2 regions of the Janthinobacterium sp. 78 genome follow, and region 1 is predicted to be linked to the other one. Evidence: predicted binding sites of a transcription regulator. Region 1 holds the regulator's gene; the other holds the start of a gene.

Region 1 (7,136 bases):
TGGAGAATTCCTCGACGAAGCTCTCGAAGCGGATCGCCAGGCGGTCGATGTCATGCGAAAAGCGGTTGTAGGCGACGACGGCGGGAATGGCCGCGAACAGGCCGATGGCGGTGGCGATGAGCGCTTCGGCAATGCCGGGCGCGACGGCGGCCAGGGTGGCTTGCTGCACGTTGGCCAGGCCGCGGAAGGCGTTCATGATGCCCCAGACGGTACCGAGCAAGCCGATGTAGGGCGAGACGGAGCCGACGGAGGCGAGGAAGGCCAGGTGCGATTCGAGTACGTCCATTTCACGCTGGAAGGCCGCGCGCATGGCGCGGCGTGCGCCGTCGAGCACGGCGCCCACGTCCAGCGCTTCGCGCGAACCGTAGGATGCCTTGCCCTTGATGAATTCGCCCATGCCGGCATCGAAGATGCGGGCCAGCGCGCCGCTCTGGTCGCGGTTGCCGCTGGCGCTTTGATGCAGCGCATGCAGGTTGCCGCCGGCCCAGAAGCTGCGTTCAAATTCGATGGTTTGCTTGCGCGCCTGGCGCACGGCAAACATCTTGCGGAAAATGTAAGTCCAGCTGGTCAGGGAAATCAGCAGCAGCAGGGCCATGATCAGTTGCACGATCAAATGGGCATTGGAGATGAGCGCGAGGAAAGAAAGATCTTGTGTAACGTTCATTGGCTGGCAGTCTGTTGGGTGAATTGTCCGGGGGGTGGCGGTAGGGCTCAGGCAGCGCGCATGCGGGCCGCCACTGCATCAGGCACGGCGCGCGGGCGCAATGCCGAGTCGACGCAGCCGATCTTGACGCGGGCCGTGTTCAGCAGGCGGTCGCCGCACCAGGCTTGTTGCAGGAAAACGATGGAGGCGCGCCCCATTTTTTCTATGCTTAAGGTTAATCTTACCGTGTCATCGAGCCTGGCTGGCGCATGATAGTCGGCGTTGACGCTTTTGACAACGAACATCGCGTCGTGTTGTTCCAGCAATTCCTGCTGGCCCACGTCGATGGCGCGCAGCCATTCGGTACGCGCGCGTTCGAAGAATTTCAGGTAATTTGCGTAATAGACGATGCCGCCGGCGTCGGTGTCTTCATAGTAGACACGTACGTTCCAGGTAAAGACTGAAGGCATGTTTATTGCGCCAGTAGTGAGATTGAGCAACATTTTACGCGATTTTTCTTCTTGTGACTGTGGGCGCTTGCTGGAAAGCCATGCAAAAGCTGCATATAAGTTGCACCGCAGCATTGTAAATCCGGGGGGCGCAATGGCAAGCTTCGTAACATACGCTTACATGCCGCAGCCAGGTTTACGTTCAGCTTAAGAGCCGCAGCCATGCTGCGGGGCGGCCTGTGGCCATGCCCGGGCTGCGATGGCGCGCCGCGATTATAGCCGCACGGTTGCATTCCTTGCTCAATTTGGGCACTTAACTTACAATTTGATTTCCATTACGTCTCACGTGACTGGCGAAAAGTCGGGCGATCTCCCTGGATGGCGATCGGCAAACCGGCGAAAGGTGGGCACCCACCGGGAAACGTGAGATTTTTCATCAGCCGTTCGCCTGGGTAGCCACTATGGAAAAGCACGAAGAGGCTGCCTGTCCAATGTTGTTATTCACTTAACGCCGGCTCCCCTCATTCGATCCAACCTGCCAGTACAAGCACCCTCATACTTGGAGTTTTTACATGTTTGCAAAAGATCACACCCTCGCCAACGTCGATCCTGAATTGTTCGCCGTCATTCAAAAAGAGAACACGCGCCAGCACGACCACATCGAACTGATCGCGTCGGAGAACTACACCTCGCCAGCCGTAATGGAAGCGCAAGGCTCGCAGCTGACGAATAAATATGCCGAAGGTTATCCAGGCAAACGTTACTACGGTGGCTGCGAATACGTCGATGTGGCCGAGCAACTGGCCATCGACCGCGTGAAACAGCTGTTCGGCGCCGAATGCGCGAACGTGCAGCCGAACTCCGGCTCGCAGGCGAACCAGGGCGTGTTCTTTGCCATGCTGAAACCAGGCGACCTGATCATGGGTATGTCGCTGGCCGAAGGCGGCCACCTGACCCACGGCATGCCGCTGAACATGTCCGGCAAATGGTTCGACGTCGTGTCGTATGGCTTGACGGCGGAAGAAGACATCGATTACGAGGCAATGGAACGCCTGGCCCGCGAACGCAAGCCAAAGCTGATCATCGCCGGCGCGTCGGCGTTCTCGAAAAAGATCGACTTCGAACGCTTCGGCAAGATCGCCAAGGAAGTGGGCGCCTACTTCATGGTCGACATGGCTCACTACGCCGGCCTGATCGCCGCCGGCCTGTACCCGAACCCGGTGCCGTTCGCCGACTTCGTCACCTCGACCACGCACAAATCGTTGCGCGGCCCCCGTGGCGGCATCATCCTGATGAAGGCCGAACACGAAAAAGCCATCAACTCGGCCATCTTCCCCGGTATCCAGGGCGGCCCGCTGATGCACGTGATCGCCGGCAAGGCCGTCGCCTTCAAGGAAGCGCTGAGCCCGGAATTCGTCGAATACCAGAAGCAAGTGGTCAAGAACGCCGACGTGCTGGCGAAAACCCTGATCAAGCGCGGCTTGCGCATCGTTTCCGGCGGCACCGAATCGCACGTCATGCTGGTCGACCTGCGCGCCAAGAACCTGACGGGCAAGGAAGCCGAAGCCATCCTCGGTTCCGCGCACATCACCTGCAACAAGAACGGCATCCCGAACGACCCGCAAAAACCTTTCGTCACCTCGGGCATCCGCCTGGGCAGCCCGGCGATGACGACGCGCGGTTTCAAGGAAGCGCAAGCGGAAGAAGTGGGCAACCTGATCGCCGACGTGCTGGACAATCCGCATGACGCCGCCACCATCGAGCGCGTGAAAGCGGCCGTGAAAGTGCTGGCCGACGCGCATCCTGTGTACGCATAATTATTTGTCCAGAATGTGTCATACAGAGTAAGATTCTGTATGACACATTCCTTCGTGCCCAAGGGCGCCCGGAGTGATTCGGGCGCCCTTTGTACAAGGGCGGCGATTTCCCGTAATTATTACTATAAAGTTGTAGCCAGCCCATGAAATGTCCATTTTGCCAGCACGGCGACACCCAGGTTCTCGATACGCGCGTATCGGAGGAAGGGGATGCCATTCGGCGCCGCCGCCGCTGCGGCAAATGCGACAAGCGTTTTACCACCTACGAGCGCATTGAACTTATCATGCCGGCCGTCGTCAAAAAGAATGGCAGCCGGACGGAGTTCGCTGCGGATAAGTTGCGCGGCAGTTTGATGCTGGCCTTGCGCAAGCGTCCCGTCGCGGCCGCCTCCGTGGATACGGCCATCGCCTCCATCCAGGAAAAATTGCTGACCAGCGGCTTGCGCGAAGTCGATTCCGGCTATATCGGCGAGCTCGTCATGCAAGAACTCAAGCGCCTCGACAAGATCGCCTACATCCGCTTCGCCTCCGTCTACAAGAATTTCGAAGACCTGGCCGAGTTCCAGGATGCGATCGCCGAAGTGGGCCAGGCGCGCAGCAAGCCCTGACGCTCACCTATTGAAAACTTGAAAACGGGGCCGGTTCTGCGCCCCGTGTGCACCACGCCAACGTTCGCCTGGCAAGCGGTCTGATCAATCCCTACGCTGTTCTTCTCACCTTATCGCCGTGCTGTTTGCGCCAGCGCAGACCCGTTTTTTTGCGCGCGCCTATCGTGTAGCTGGGCCGCCTGTTCTTGCGACTCTGTCTGCGGAAGGGAGTAGCGTATGCGCAATGGCGGTCGCACCATGTTTCCTGCGGGTGGCAGCAGCCTTGTCGAGGTGCTGGTGTCGCTGCTGCTGTTGGCGCTGGGCTTGCTGGGCGCCAGCATCCTGCAACTGCATTCCCTGCGCGCGCGCCACGAGTCGGCGCTATTGTCGGCAGGCGTGCAACTGGCCGCCGGCATGGCCGAGCGCATGCGCGCGAACAGCGTACTCATGAATGGCCCCGATACGGGCAATCCCTACCTGAACGTGGCCTACGCGGCGGCGGACGACGCGGAAGCCGGCGGTGGCGCGCCCGACTGCCTCGGTGCTGCCGCCTGCAGCGCGGCCGAACTGGCGCAATTCGATATCGCCGAATGGAAGCAGCAACTGCATGCGGCCTTGCCCGGCGCGCGCCTGCATATCTGCCGCGACGCGCCTGCATGGGATGCCGCCGCCCAGGGCTTGCCGTGGGCGTGCAACGGCGGCAAGGGCGCGCCCATCGTCATCAAGCTGGGCTGGCGCGGCCGACAGCCCGATGGCTCGCCGGCCTTGAATGCGGCAGGCGAGTCGCTGCCCAGGCTGGCATTCCAGCTGGGAGGCGGCGCATGAACACGGTCTTGCGCTGGCATCGCGGCATGAGCCTCGTCGAATTGCTGGTGGCCCTGTCGCTGGGCGCGCTGCTGATGCTGGCGGCCAGTAGCGTGCTGCTGGCGGCCAGCGGCAGTTATGGCGACCAGTCCGCCAGCGCGCGCCTGGATGATAACGGCCGCTATGCGCTCGACACCATCGCCCGCGCCGTGCGCCAGACGGCCTATGTCAATTGGGACAGTAGCGCCGCGCCCGTCGCCCATGCCGCGCACGACAGCGCGAATATCGCCGGGCTCGACGCGCACAGCCTGGGCAAGAACAGCGAGGGCATCAGCGGCGCGCTGCCCGGCGCCCTGCATGGCAGCGACGTGCTGGCCCTGCGCTATTACGGTGCCGGCAAGGAAGAGGGCGGCGACGGTTCCGTGCTCAACTGCGCCGGCTTCGGCGTGGGCGCCGCGCAAACGCAGGCGCAGCGGGGCTGGAGCATTTTCTATGTGGCCCAGGGCGCCGATGGCGAAGGCGAACTGCGCTGCAAATACCGCGGCGCGAACGGCTGGGGTGCGGACGCCATCATCCGCGGCGTCGACGGTTTCCAGGTGCTGTATGGCCTCGACACGGATACGCCACCCGACGGCGTGGCGAACCGCTATGTCAACGCCAGCGCGCTCGACGCCTATGATGTGGCGCTGGTGCTGGTGGGTGCGGATGCGGCCGCGCGCCAGCGCGATTTGCACCGCCGCACGCACTGGAAGCGCGTGGCCGGCGTGCGCGTGGCGCTGCTGTTGCATGGCGAAGCGGGCCAGGCGGACAAGATGGCGGACCTGGGGCCGGCGCAGTTCGACCTGTTCGGCCAGGCGTATGCCGAGGCGCACGGCGCTGGCGACACGGGCGTGCGCATCGCGCGCACGGCCTTGCCCATAGCAACGCGCTCGCGGCTGCGACAACTGGTGCAGACAAGCATCATGCTGCGCAACGGGCCGGCCTAGGCGGGCGGCGCGATGGCTGGCGCGGGCGGGCGCTGTTGCGAACCTTGGTGCGCAGCTCGGGTACGTCACGGTGGCGCCACCCTCGTGTATGTGCTGTGCCTGCTAGTGATCATCTTGCTGCTGGGCATATCGGCGGCGCAGATGGCCTTGCAGGGCGAAAAGGCAGCACGCGGCGAGCGCGATCGGCAGATCGCGTTTCAGGCGGCGGAGGAGGCATTGGTGGATGCGCAAAACGATATCGAAGGCTTGCCCGGTGCGCCGGGGCGTAGCAGCCTCTTCGCACCAGGCAGCGCGGCCGGGTTCGCGGACGGCTGTGGCGAGGCAGGCGCACTGGGCCTGTGCCTGCCCGCAGCCCCGGAGGCGCCGGCACTCTGGCTAAGTACGGACCTCGATGGCGCCGAAGGGAGCAGCCGCACGGTGCCATATGGCCAGTTCACGGGCGCCGTCATGCAGACGGGGCAGGGTTTCCTGCCGTCGCGCCGGCCCCGCTACCTGATCGAGCTGCTGCCGTTTCATCCGCCCGGCGCGCAGGCGGCGGCAGTGGCTGGCGGCCTGGCCACGGAAAGCTATGTGTACCGCATCACGGCCATCGGTTTTGGCGCGCAGGAAAGCACGCAAGTCGTGCTGCAAAGCTACTATCGCAAAGAGGCGGCGGGAGCGGGGCCATGAGGGCTTGCTCATTCGCTTTGTGGTCCGTCTGCCTGACGCTGCTGGCTTGCCTGGCTTGTAGTGCCGTCGCGGCCCAGCCGACGGTGGCGCTGGCGCGGGCCGATGCGGGCTTGCACGGCGCCAGGGTGCCGCCGAATCTGCTGCTCAACCTGTCCCTCACGCATGCGGCAGCCGCTGCCGCACATGGCGGCGACTATGCGCCGCAGCGCGAGTACCTGGGGTACTTCCATGCGCGCATGTGCTACAGCTATCCGTACCGCAGCAAGGATGGCGTCATGCAGCCCGATTTGCGCGTGGCGACCGCTTATTTCTCCGTGTTGAAACGGGCCGATGCGCTGCACGGCTGCGGCGGCGATAGTTTCAGTGGCAACTTTCTGAACTGGGCCAGCGCCAGCATGCTCGATATCGTCCGCTATGCGCTGACGGGCGGCGACCGGGTCATCGACGAAGTGAGCAAGACGGTGCTGCAGCGTGCCTGGCTGCCCGATGCCGACAGCCCCATCGACTTCTTTGCCCACCCTGTCTTTTTCCCGCGCAAGGTCTTGCAGGCTGGCGTGGCGGCGGCGACGCCGTTTGCGCTGGCGCAACTGGCTATCGTTTCCTGCCGCAACCGCCTGCTGTTCGGCGACGCCAGCTTGCCCCCGGGCGGCAGTTGCAACGCGCCCGGCACTGCCGCCACGCACGGTGTGTTCCTCGCCCGCGTGCGCGTCTGCGACACGCAAGAAGGGCCGCTGCGCGACGATTTATGCCTGGCATATGGCAAGCACTACAAGCCGGTGGGCGCCGTGCAGCGCCATGGCGGCAGGGTGCGCGTGGGCGTGTTTGGCCACTTGAACGGCGTGAGCGCCAGCGCCGGCACCGTGTATGGCGGCGTGCTGCGCGCGCCGCTGGCCCATGTGGGACGGCAGCGCTGGGCGGCGCCCGACTATATGCCGCAAGACAATGCCGACGCCGAATGGAATCGAGCCACTGGCGTCTATAGCTCTCAAGCTGCGGGCTCTGGCGGCGGGGTGACCGCTTACATCAATGGCCTGGGCCGCAGCAACGCCGGACATCCCGGTGCATACGCAGGGGCGGCGCCATTGGCCGAATTGCTGTACGAATCGCTGCGCTACCTGCAGGGAAGGCAGGCGAGCGCCCCGGTGCCGCCTGCCACGGCCCCGCCCGCCATCGACGATGGC
Region 2 (7,136 bases), 3.6 Mb from region 1:
CCACCACGGCGGCAGCGGCTGCCGCCACGATCGCTGCCTGTGCGCTCTGGGCGCTGGCCGACATGCCGCCATCGACTGCCACGGCGTTCAGGGCACCCGTCTTGGAGGTCGATTTCTCCATGTGGGTAGCGGCGATGGTACGCAGGTAGTAGGTGGTTTTCAGGCCACGCAGCCATGCCAGCTTGTAGGTCTCGTCGAGCTTCTTGCCCGACGCGCCAGCCATGTAGATGTTCAGCGACTGGGCCTGGTCGATCCACTTCTGGCGACGCGAAGCCGCTTCCACCAGCCAGCTTGGCGACACTTCAAAGGCGGTGGCGTAGATGTCGCGCAAGTCTTGCGGGATGCGGTCGATCTTCACCAGCGAACCGTCGAAGTACTTCAGGTCGGAGATCATGACTTCATCCCACAGGTCGCGCGCCTTCAGGTCGCGCACCAGGTAGCCGTTGATCTCGGTGAATTCGCCCGACAGATTCGATTTCACATACAGGTTCTGGAACGTCGGCTCGATACAGGCCGATACGCCGATGATGTTCGAAATCGTCGCCGTCGGGGCGATCGCCACGCAGTTCGAGTTGCGCATGCCGAACTTGGCGATGCGTTCGCGCACCGGGGTCCAGTCCATGGCCGACGAGGAATCGACTTCCAGGTAGCCGCCGCGCTCTTCGGCCAACAGTTTGACCGAGTCCTGCGGCAGGATGCCACGGTCCCACAGCGAACCGGCATACGATTCATAGCGGCCGCGTTCTTCGGCCAGTTCCGTCGACGCCAGGTAGGCGTAGTAGCACACCGCTTCCATCGAGGTATCGGCGAAGCTGACGGCGGCGTCCGAAGCGAACGGGATGCGCATCATGTGCAGGCAGTCCTGGAAGCCCATCACGCCCATGCCGACCGGACGGTGGCGCATGTTCGAATTGCGCGCCTTCTCGACGGCGTAGTAATTGATGTCGATGACGTTGTCGAGCATGCGCATGGCGGTGCGCACGGTCTTGGCCAGCTTGACGTGATCGAGCTTGCCTTCCTTCATGTGCGCCGGCATGTTCACGGAACCGAGGTTGCAGACGGCGATTTCGTCAGGGCCCGTATTCAGCGTGATTTCCGTGCACAGGTTCGAGCTGTGGACGACGCCGACGTGCGACTGCGGGCTGCGGATGTTGCAAGGATCCTTGAACGTGATCCATGGGTGGCCCGTTTCAAACAGCATCGACAGCATCTTGCGCCACAGGTCCAGCGCGGCGATTTTCTTGAACGAACGGATTTCGCCGGCGGCGGCCTTGGCTTCGTAGCCCAGGTAAGCCTTTTCAAAGGCCTTGCCGACCAGGTCGTGCAAATCTGGCGTTTCGGATGGCGAGAACAGGGTCCACTCGCCTTTTTCCATGACGCGCTTCATGAACATGTCGGGAATCCAGTTCGCCGTGTTCATGTCGTGCGTGCGGCGGCGGTCGTCGCCCGTGTTCTTGCGCAGGTCGAGGAATTCCTCGATGTCCATGTGCCAGGTTTCCAGGTAGGCGCAGACGGCGCCCTTGCGCTTGCCGCCCTGGTTGACTGCCACGGCCGTGTCGTTGACCACTTTCAGGAACGGCACCACGCCTTGCGACTTGCCGTTGGTGCCCTTGATGTGGGCGCCCAGGGCGCGCACTGGCGTCCAGTCGTTACCCAGGCCGCCGGCGTACTTGGCCAGCAGCGCGTTGTCCTTGATGGCGTCGTAGATGCCTTCCAGGTCGTCCGAGACGGTGCTCAGGTAGCACGACGACAGCTGCGAGCGCAGGGTGCCCGAGTTGAACAGGGTCGGCGTCGAGCTCATGAAGTCGAACGAGGACAGCAGATTGTAGAACTCGATGGTGCGCGCTTCGCGGTCCGCTTCGTTCAGCGACAGGCCCATGGCCACGCGCATGTAGAACGCCTGCGGCATTTCGATGCGCACGTCATGGATGTGCAGGAAGTAGCGGTCATACAGCGTTTGCAGGCCGATGTAGCCGAATTGCAAGTCGCGGTCGGCAACGATGGCCTTGGCCAGGCGTTCCAGGTCGAAACTGGCAAGTACCGGGTTCAGCAGATCGTTGGCGATGCCCTTGGCGATATATTGCGGGAAATACGTCAGGTACTCGGCGGCAGCGGCCGCTTGCGGCACTTCCTTGCCGAACACTTCCTTGCGCACCGTGTGCAGCAGGATGCGGGCCGTGACCTGGCTGTAGGCCGGATCTTTTTCCATCAGCGCGCGCGCCGCCAGGATGGCCGACTTGTGCAGCTCTTCGACGGGCACGCCGTCGTACAGGTTCTTCACCGTTTCCGCCAGGATGGCGTCGGCATCGACGTGCTTTTCCAGGCCGGCGCAGGCGGCGTTGATCAGGTCGCGCACTTCCTGCATGTTCAGCAGGCGGCGCACGCCGTTGTCAGTGACGTTCAGTTGGGGTGCGGTCACTTGCGCGGAAGCGCCCAGCGCCTCCTTCTGCAAGCGGCGCTCTTCCATGTGCTTGGCGCGGTACAGCACGTAGGCACGCGCCACATCGTGCTCGCCCGAACGCATCAGCGACAGTTCCACCTGGTCTTGCACGTCTTCGATATGGAAGGTGCCGCCACCCGGATGGCGGCGCACCAGCGCGGCGACGACGCCGTCGGTCAGTTGCTCCACCAGTTCGCGGACGCGTGCCGAAGCGGCGCCCTGGCCGCCGTTAACGGCCAAAAACGCCTTGGTCATGGCGATGGCGATCTTCGAAGGCTCAAATGCCACCACCGCGCCGTTGCGGCGGATGATGCGATAGTCGCCCAATGCCGCGCCGGTGCTCGCCACGCTATTGGCCGCGCCTGGCGCTGGCGATACTGGCGTTGGATGGATGGAAATATCTTGTGGTGATTGCATTGAAGCTCCCGTTGTCAGCTAAAGTCAGCCTGCAGTTTTGCTGCCGCGTGTGTTGTTGAATAGAACGCCCGATGGTCAGGGTTTCTTCAGGTATTTGTTGCTAGATAATAAATAATATACAGCCGAAAATCAGACGGCCAACCTGTACAGCCCGGCTGGCGCGAAACACGATCAAGGGTGATGAAACGCCAGTTCCCGTTGCCATATCAACAAACAGGGTAGCTTTGGTAATAATTCTGAAAATGTCTGTGATGGCACTACATATAGTCTTTAAATCCAAGTTATGTACTAATTGTAGTGCCCATCGAAAGGCGATGCAATAGTTTTCCGGCATCCGCCAGCGTAATTTTTTGTATTTTCATATACGATTTCGGTTGACTTTTCAGGGCACGGATGGAAAGCCCAATCCCCGCGTAGTAAGCGCTAACGCAGGCTGCCCGCGCATAGTTTCCAGCCAGCATTTTTGATAAAAACACCAGTCAAAAAACGGCCCCGGATCCGTCTTCCGCCCCGGCGCAATATGCGCGTGGCCGCGCACCTGGGACAGCCCGTAGCGCGTCACCAGCGCCGCCGTCAGCGCCGCCAGCACGCGGTATTGCTGCGGCTGGAAGGGGACAAAGTCCGTGCCCTCCATTTCGACACCGATGGAATAGCCATTGCACTGCGGGCGCCCTTCGAACGTGGACGCGCCCGCATGCCAGGCACGTTGATCAGTAGAAACATATTGCAACAGAGCACCATCGCGCCGCACAAAAAAGTGCGCCGACACCTGCAAGCCACGCAGGTCGGCGAAAGAAGGATCGGCATTATAGTCTACCCGGCCGGTAAACAAGTCCGACACATGCGGTCCACCGAAGTGGCCGCCCGGCAAGCTGATGTTATGGACCACCAGCAAATCGACTTGCGCACCGTCCGGGCGCGCATCGTGGTATTGGGAGTCATAGCGCAGCGCGCCGTCGCACCAGCCGTCTTCATCTATCGTCCATGCTGTCATCAAGATAACGCTTCCTGTATCGTCAATTTCTGCATGCGGTAACGCAGCTGGCGCACGCTCAGGCCCAGCTGGCGCGCCGCCCGTGCGCGGTGATAGCGCGCCTGCACCAGCGCCTGCATGATCATGTCGCGCTCGGCCTGGCGTAAATACATGTCCAGCGGCAAAGCGGGCGGCACGCCATATGCCGCCATGCCGGGCAGGCACAGTTGCCGCTCCGGCAAGTCCGGCAATGCCGGCGGCGCCTGCAGCGGCATGCTGCCCGCCGCGGACGGCAAGGCCAGCGCGTCGAGTGCAATCACGCCGCCGTCGGCAAAGGCCAATGCCCGCTCCAGCAGGTTTTCCAGTTCGCGCACATTGCCGGGAAACGCATACGCGGCCAAAGCCGCCAGCACCGGCGGCGCCAGGCTCACGGCCTGGCGTGGCGCCAGACGCGCCAGGATCACCTCACATAATACCTGCAGATCGCCGCGCCGCTCGCGCAATGGCGGCAGCGCCAGCTCGATCACATGGAGGCGGTAAAACAGATCCTGGCGAAACGTGCCGGCGGCCACACCGCGCGCCAGGCCATGCTGGCTGGCGCACAGGATGCGCACGTCGACGGCCTCGTCAGTACTACCGCCCAGCTTGCGCACGCGCCGCTCCTGCAGCACGCGCAACAGCTTGACCTGCATGGCCAGCGGCAGATCGTCGACTTCATCGAGCAGCAAACTGCCGCCATGGGCCGCCTGGAACAATCCCTGGCGCTCATGCGCCCCCGTATAGGCGCCCTGGCGGCAGCCGAAGAATTCGGCTTCCATCAGCGCTTCGGGAATCGCGCCGCAGTTGACGGCGATAAACGGGAAGCTGGCGCGCGCGCCCTGCGCATGGATGGCGCGCGCCGCCAATTCCTTGCCCGTGCCCGATTCGCCGCGGATGGCCACCGGCGCGCCACAGCGGGCGATGCGGCCGATCTGCGCGCGCAGCGCCTGCATGGGCAGCGAATTGCCGCTCAGTTGCGGCGCCGGTGGCATGCCGGCGGCGGTCACGGTATGCGGGCTGGGGCGGGGACTGGACATGGGACGCGCCTTTCTGCAATGGCGGCGACGAAGCGCCTGCTGCAGATGCTACGCCGGGCGCAGGCAGGAGGACGTTACGATACGGATGAGCAACGCGAGCGAGTCTGCCGGCGACCTGCCCTTACAACGTGGCGTGCGCGTGGCTGCAGTAATCATGGCCCTTGGCCTGCACGTTTTCCGAGGCCGGGTAGTACACGCCGCAGTGGGCGCAGCACAGCATCAGTTCGGCATCCGGCAATTCCTGCGGCCGGCCAGGCGGCGCAAACGGGTTCGGCTGTTGCTGCTGCTGCGCGCGGGCCCGTTGCTGCATGCCACGGATCTTGCTGCGGATAGCAAACAGCACCAGGAACACCAGCGCCAGCCAGAATAAAACACGTGTCATGCGAATCCTCGGTGTAAAACCACTTCCAGTACAAAACGGCTGCCGACATAGGCCAGCAGCAAGGTGGCGAAACCGGCCAGGGTAAAGCTCAGGGCCGTCTTGCCGCGCCAGCCGCGGAAGCGCCGGCCTGCCAGCAGCGAGGCAAACAACAGCCACGACAGCATGGTAAACACCGACTTGTGATCCCAGGTCAAGGCCTTGCCAAATAATTGTTCGGAAAACACGATGCCTGACAGCACGGTCAGGCTCAGCAGAATGAAGCCCAGACCGATCATGCGAAACAGCAACTTTTCCATCGTCAGCAGGGCTGGCAACTGGTCCAGCGCCGTGCCGATGAAGCCGCGGCTTTCGCTGCGCGTATGCAAACGCGATTCCTGCAGCGCCATCAGCACGGCGTGAAAGGCGGCAATCGTCAGGGTGCTATAGGCGAGCACGGCCACGGCAATATGCCAGCCGAAGACGGCCGACTTGCCTTCCATGCTGACCTGGCTGCCAGGAAAGGCCCAGGCCAGGCCGATGGCGAGGACGGCGCTGGGCATGACCATGCGGCGCAGTCCATCCAGACTGAAATTGCGGTTCTCTATCCAGTAGGCGCCCACCGATACCCACAGCGCGGCCGACAGCATGGCGGAAAAGCCGAAGCGCAAGGTGCCCGGCGCCATCAGGTCGAACCACAGGGTGGCGGCGTGCGCCAGCCAGGCGACGCCGGTCAGGCCGGCAATGAGCCGGGCACGGGACGAGGGAAGCACCGCGCACGCCGCGTACAACAGGGCGGCGATAAGAAAGAAATAGATCTGCATAGTTTAAGTTTACACCATAGCCGACAAGCGCGATTCAAGCGACAGCCAGGGTGACAGGCATTCCGCCGCCAGCCAATGCTGCAAGCCTGCCATGATATCGCGCCTGAGGCGCAACGGGGTAGCGCACCCTCAAGATTTTGGCAATCTTTCGCACCACCTGCCTATATATCAGTGTGCCGCAAAAAATGATGGCCCGCTCAAGCGGGCCATCGGGCACTGCCAATCTCCGGCTTACTTTACATTCAAGCTCTTTTTCGCCTGCTCCAGCAAGTCCGTCTTGACCCACTCCTTGGCCACGGGCGGCTTCGTCATGCGGCCCACGCCCGTTTTCACCATCACATCGGTGGTCACCTGGATATGCTCGGGCGAGATGTCGTACGAATACGGCGAATTGCTGATCGCATCGTCGAAGTCATCCTTCGTGATCTGGCCGCGGAACACGACTTCGCGCACATACTTTTCCGCCGTCGCCTTGTTGTCGATAAAGGTCTTGGTCGCTTCGACGAAGCAGCGCATGAATTTTTCCGCCACCGGACGGCGTTCTTTGTAGAACTTTTCCGTCATCACCATGGTCCGCACGGGTTCGCCGATCGGCGTGTCGTACGGTTTCAGGATTTCCGTACCAAAACCTTTGTTGATCGCCTGCGACGATTGCGGTTCCGACTGCATCATGGCGTCGATATTCTTGCCCATCAGCGCCTGGTTCAAGTCGGCGTAGGCCAGGAACACCAGTTGCACATCCTTGCCCTTGGTGTCGGCATACGTCAGGCCCGCTTGCGCCAGCTCGGCCAGCAGCAGCACTTCCTGGATGCCGCCGCGCGTCACGCCCACGCGCTTGCCCTTCAAATCCTTGACGCTGGCAATCTTTTGCCCGGCGCCCCCCACCAGCCGCGCTCCGCCTTTGGCAAAGCCGGCCACCACATAGATGGGCGCGCCGCCGGCACGGCCGGAAATGGCCGCTTCGGACGCCGTCGCACCCACGTCCAGCTCGCCGGCGATAATCGCCTGCATCACATCGAGGCCCTTGGCGAAGATATGCTCTTCGACC

What was found. The regulator NrdR, encoded in region 1, represses ribonucleotide reductase genes. The targets are predictions, from matches to a motif close to CACNANATNTNGTG.
Region 2: C8C92_RS24975 (ribonucleoside-diphosphate reductase subunit alpha) is a predicted target of NrdR. The motif match lies at 3,113-3,126, and genes of this name have one in related genera.

The regions. Positions count from the first base shown of each region.
Region 1 is NZ_QENT01000001.1:2,063,624-2,070,759, forward strand. Features, by position in the region: gene tolQ (protein TolQ) at 1-664, opposite strand, end outside; gene ybgC (tol-pal system-associated acyl-CoA thioesterase) at 712-1,113, opposite strand; ZMP/ZTP riboswitch at 1,429-1,553, shown strand; gene glyA (serine hydroxymethyltransferase) at 1,665-2,909, shown strand; gene nrdR (transcriptional regulator NrdR) at 3,053-3,517, shown strand; gene pilV (type IV pilus modification protein PilV) at 3,734-4,321, shown strand; gene C8C92_RS09250 (PilW family protein) at 4,318-5,286, shown strand; gene C8C92_RS09255 (PilX N-terminal domain-containing pilus assembly protein) at 5,371-5,955, shown strand; gene C8C92_RS09260 (PilC/PilY family type IV pilus protein) at 5,952-7,136, shown strand, end outside.
Region 2 is NZ_QENT01000001.1:5,676,361-5,683,496, forward strand. Features, by position in the region: gene C8C92_RS24975 (ribonucleoside-diphosphate reductase subunit alpha) at 1-2,857, opposite strand, end outside; gene ampD (1,6-anhydro-N-acetylmuramyl-L-alanine amidase AmpD) at 3,240-3,851, opposite strand; gene C8C92_RS28060 (sigma-54 dependent transcriptional regulator) at 3,851-4,906, opposite strand; gene C8C92_RS24990 (PP0621 family protein) at 5,028-5,288, opposite strand; gene ccsA (cytochrome c biogenesis protein CcsA) at 5,285-6,088, opposite strand; gene C8C92_RS25000 (ABC transporter substrate-binding protein) at 6,320-7,136, opposite strand, start outside.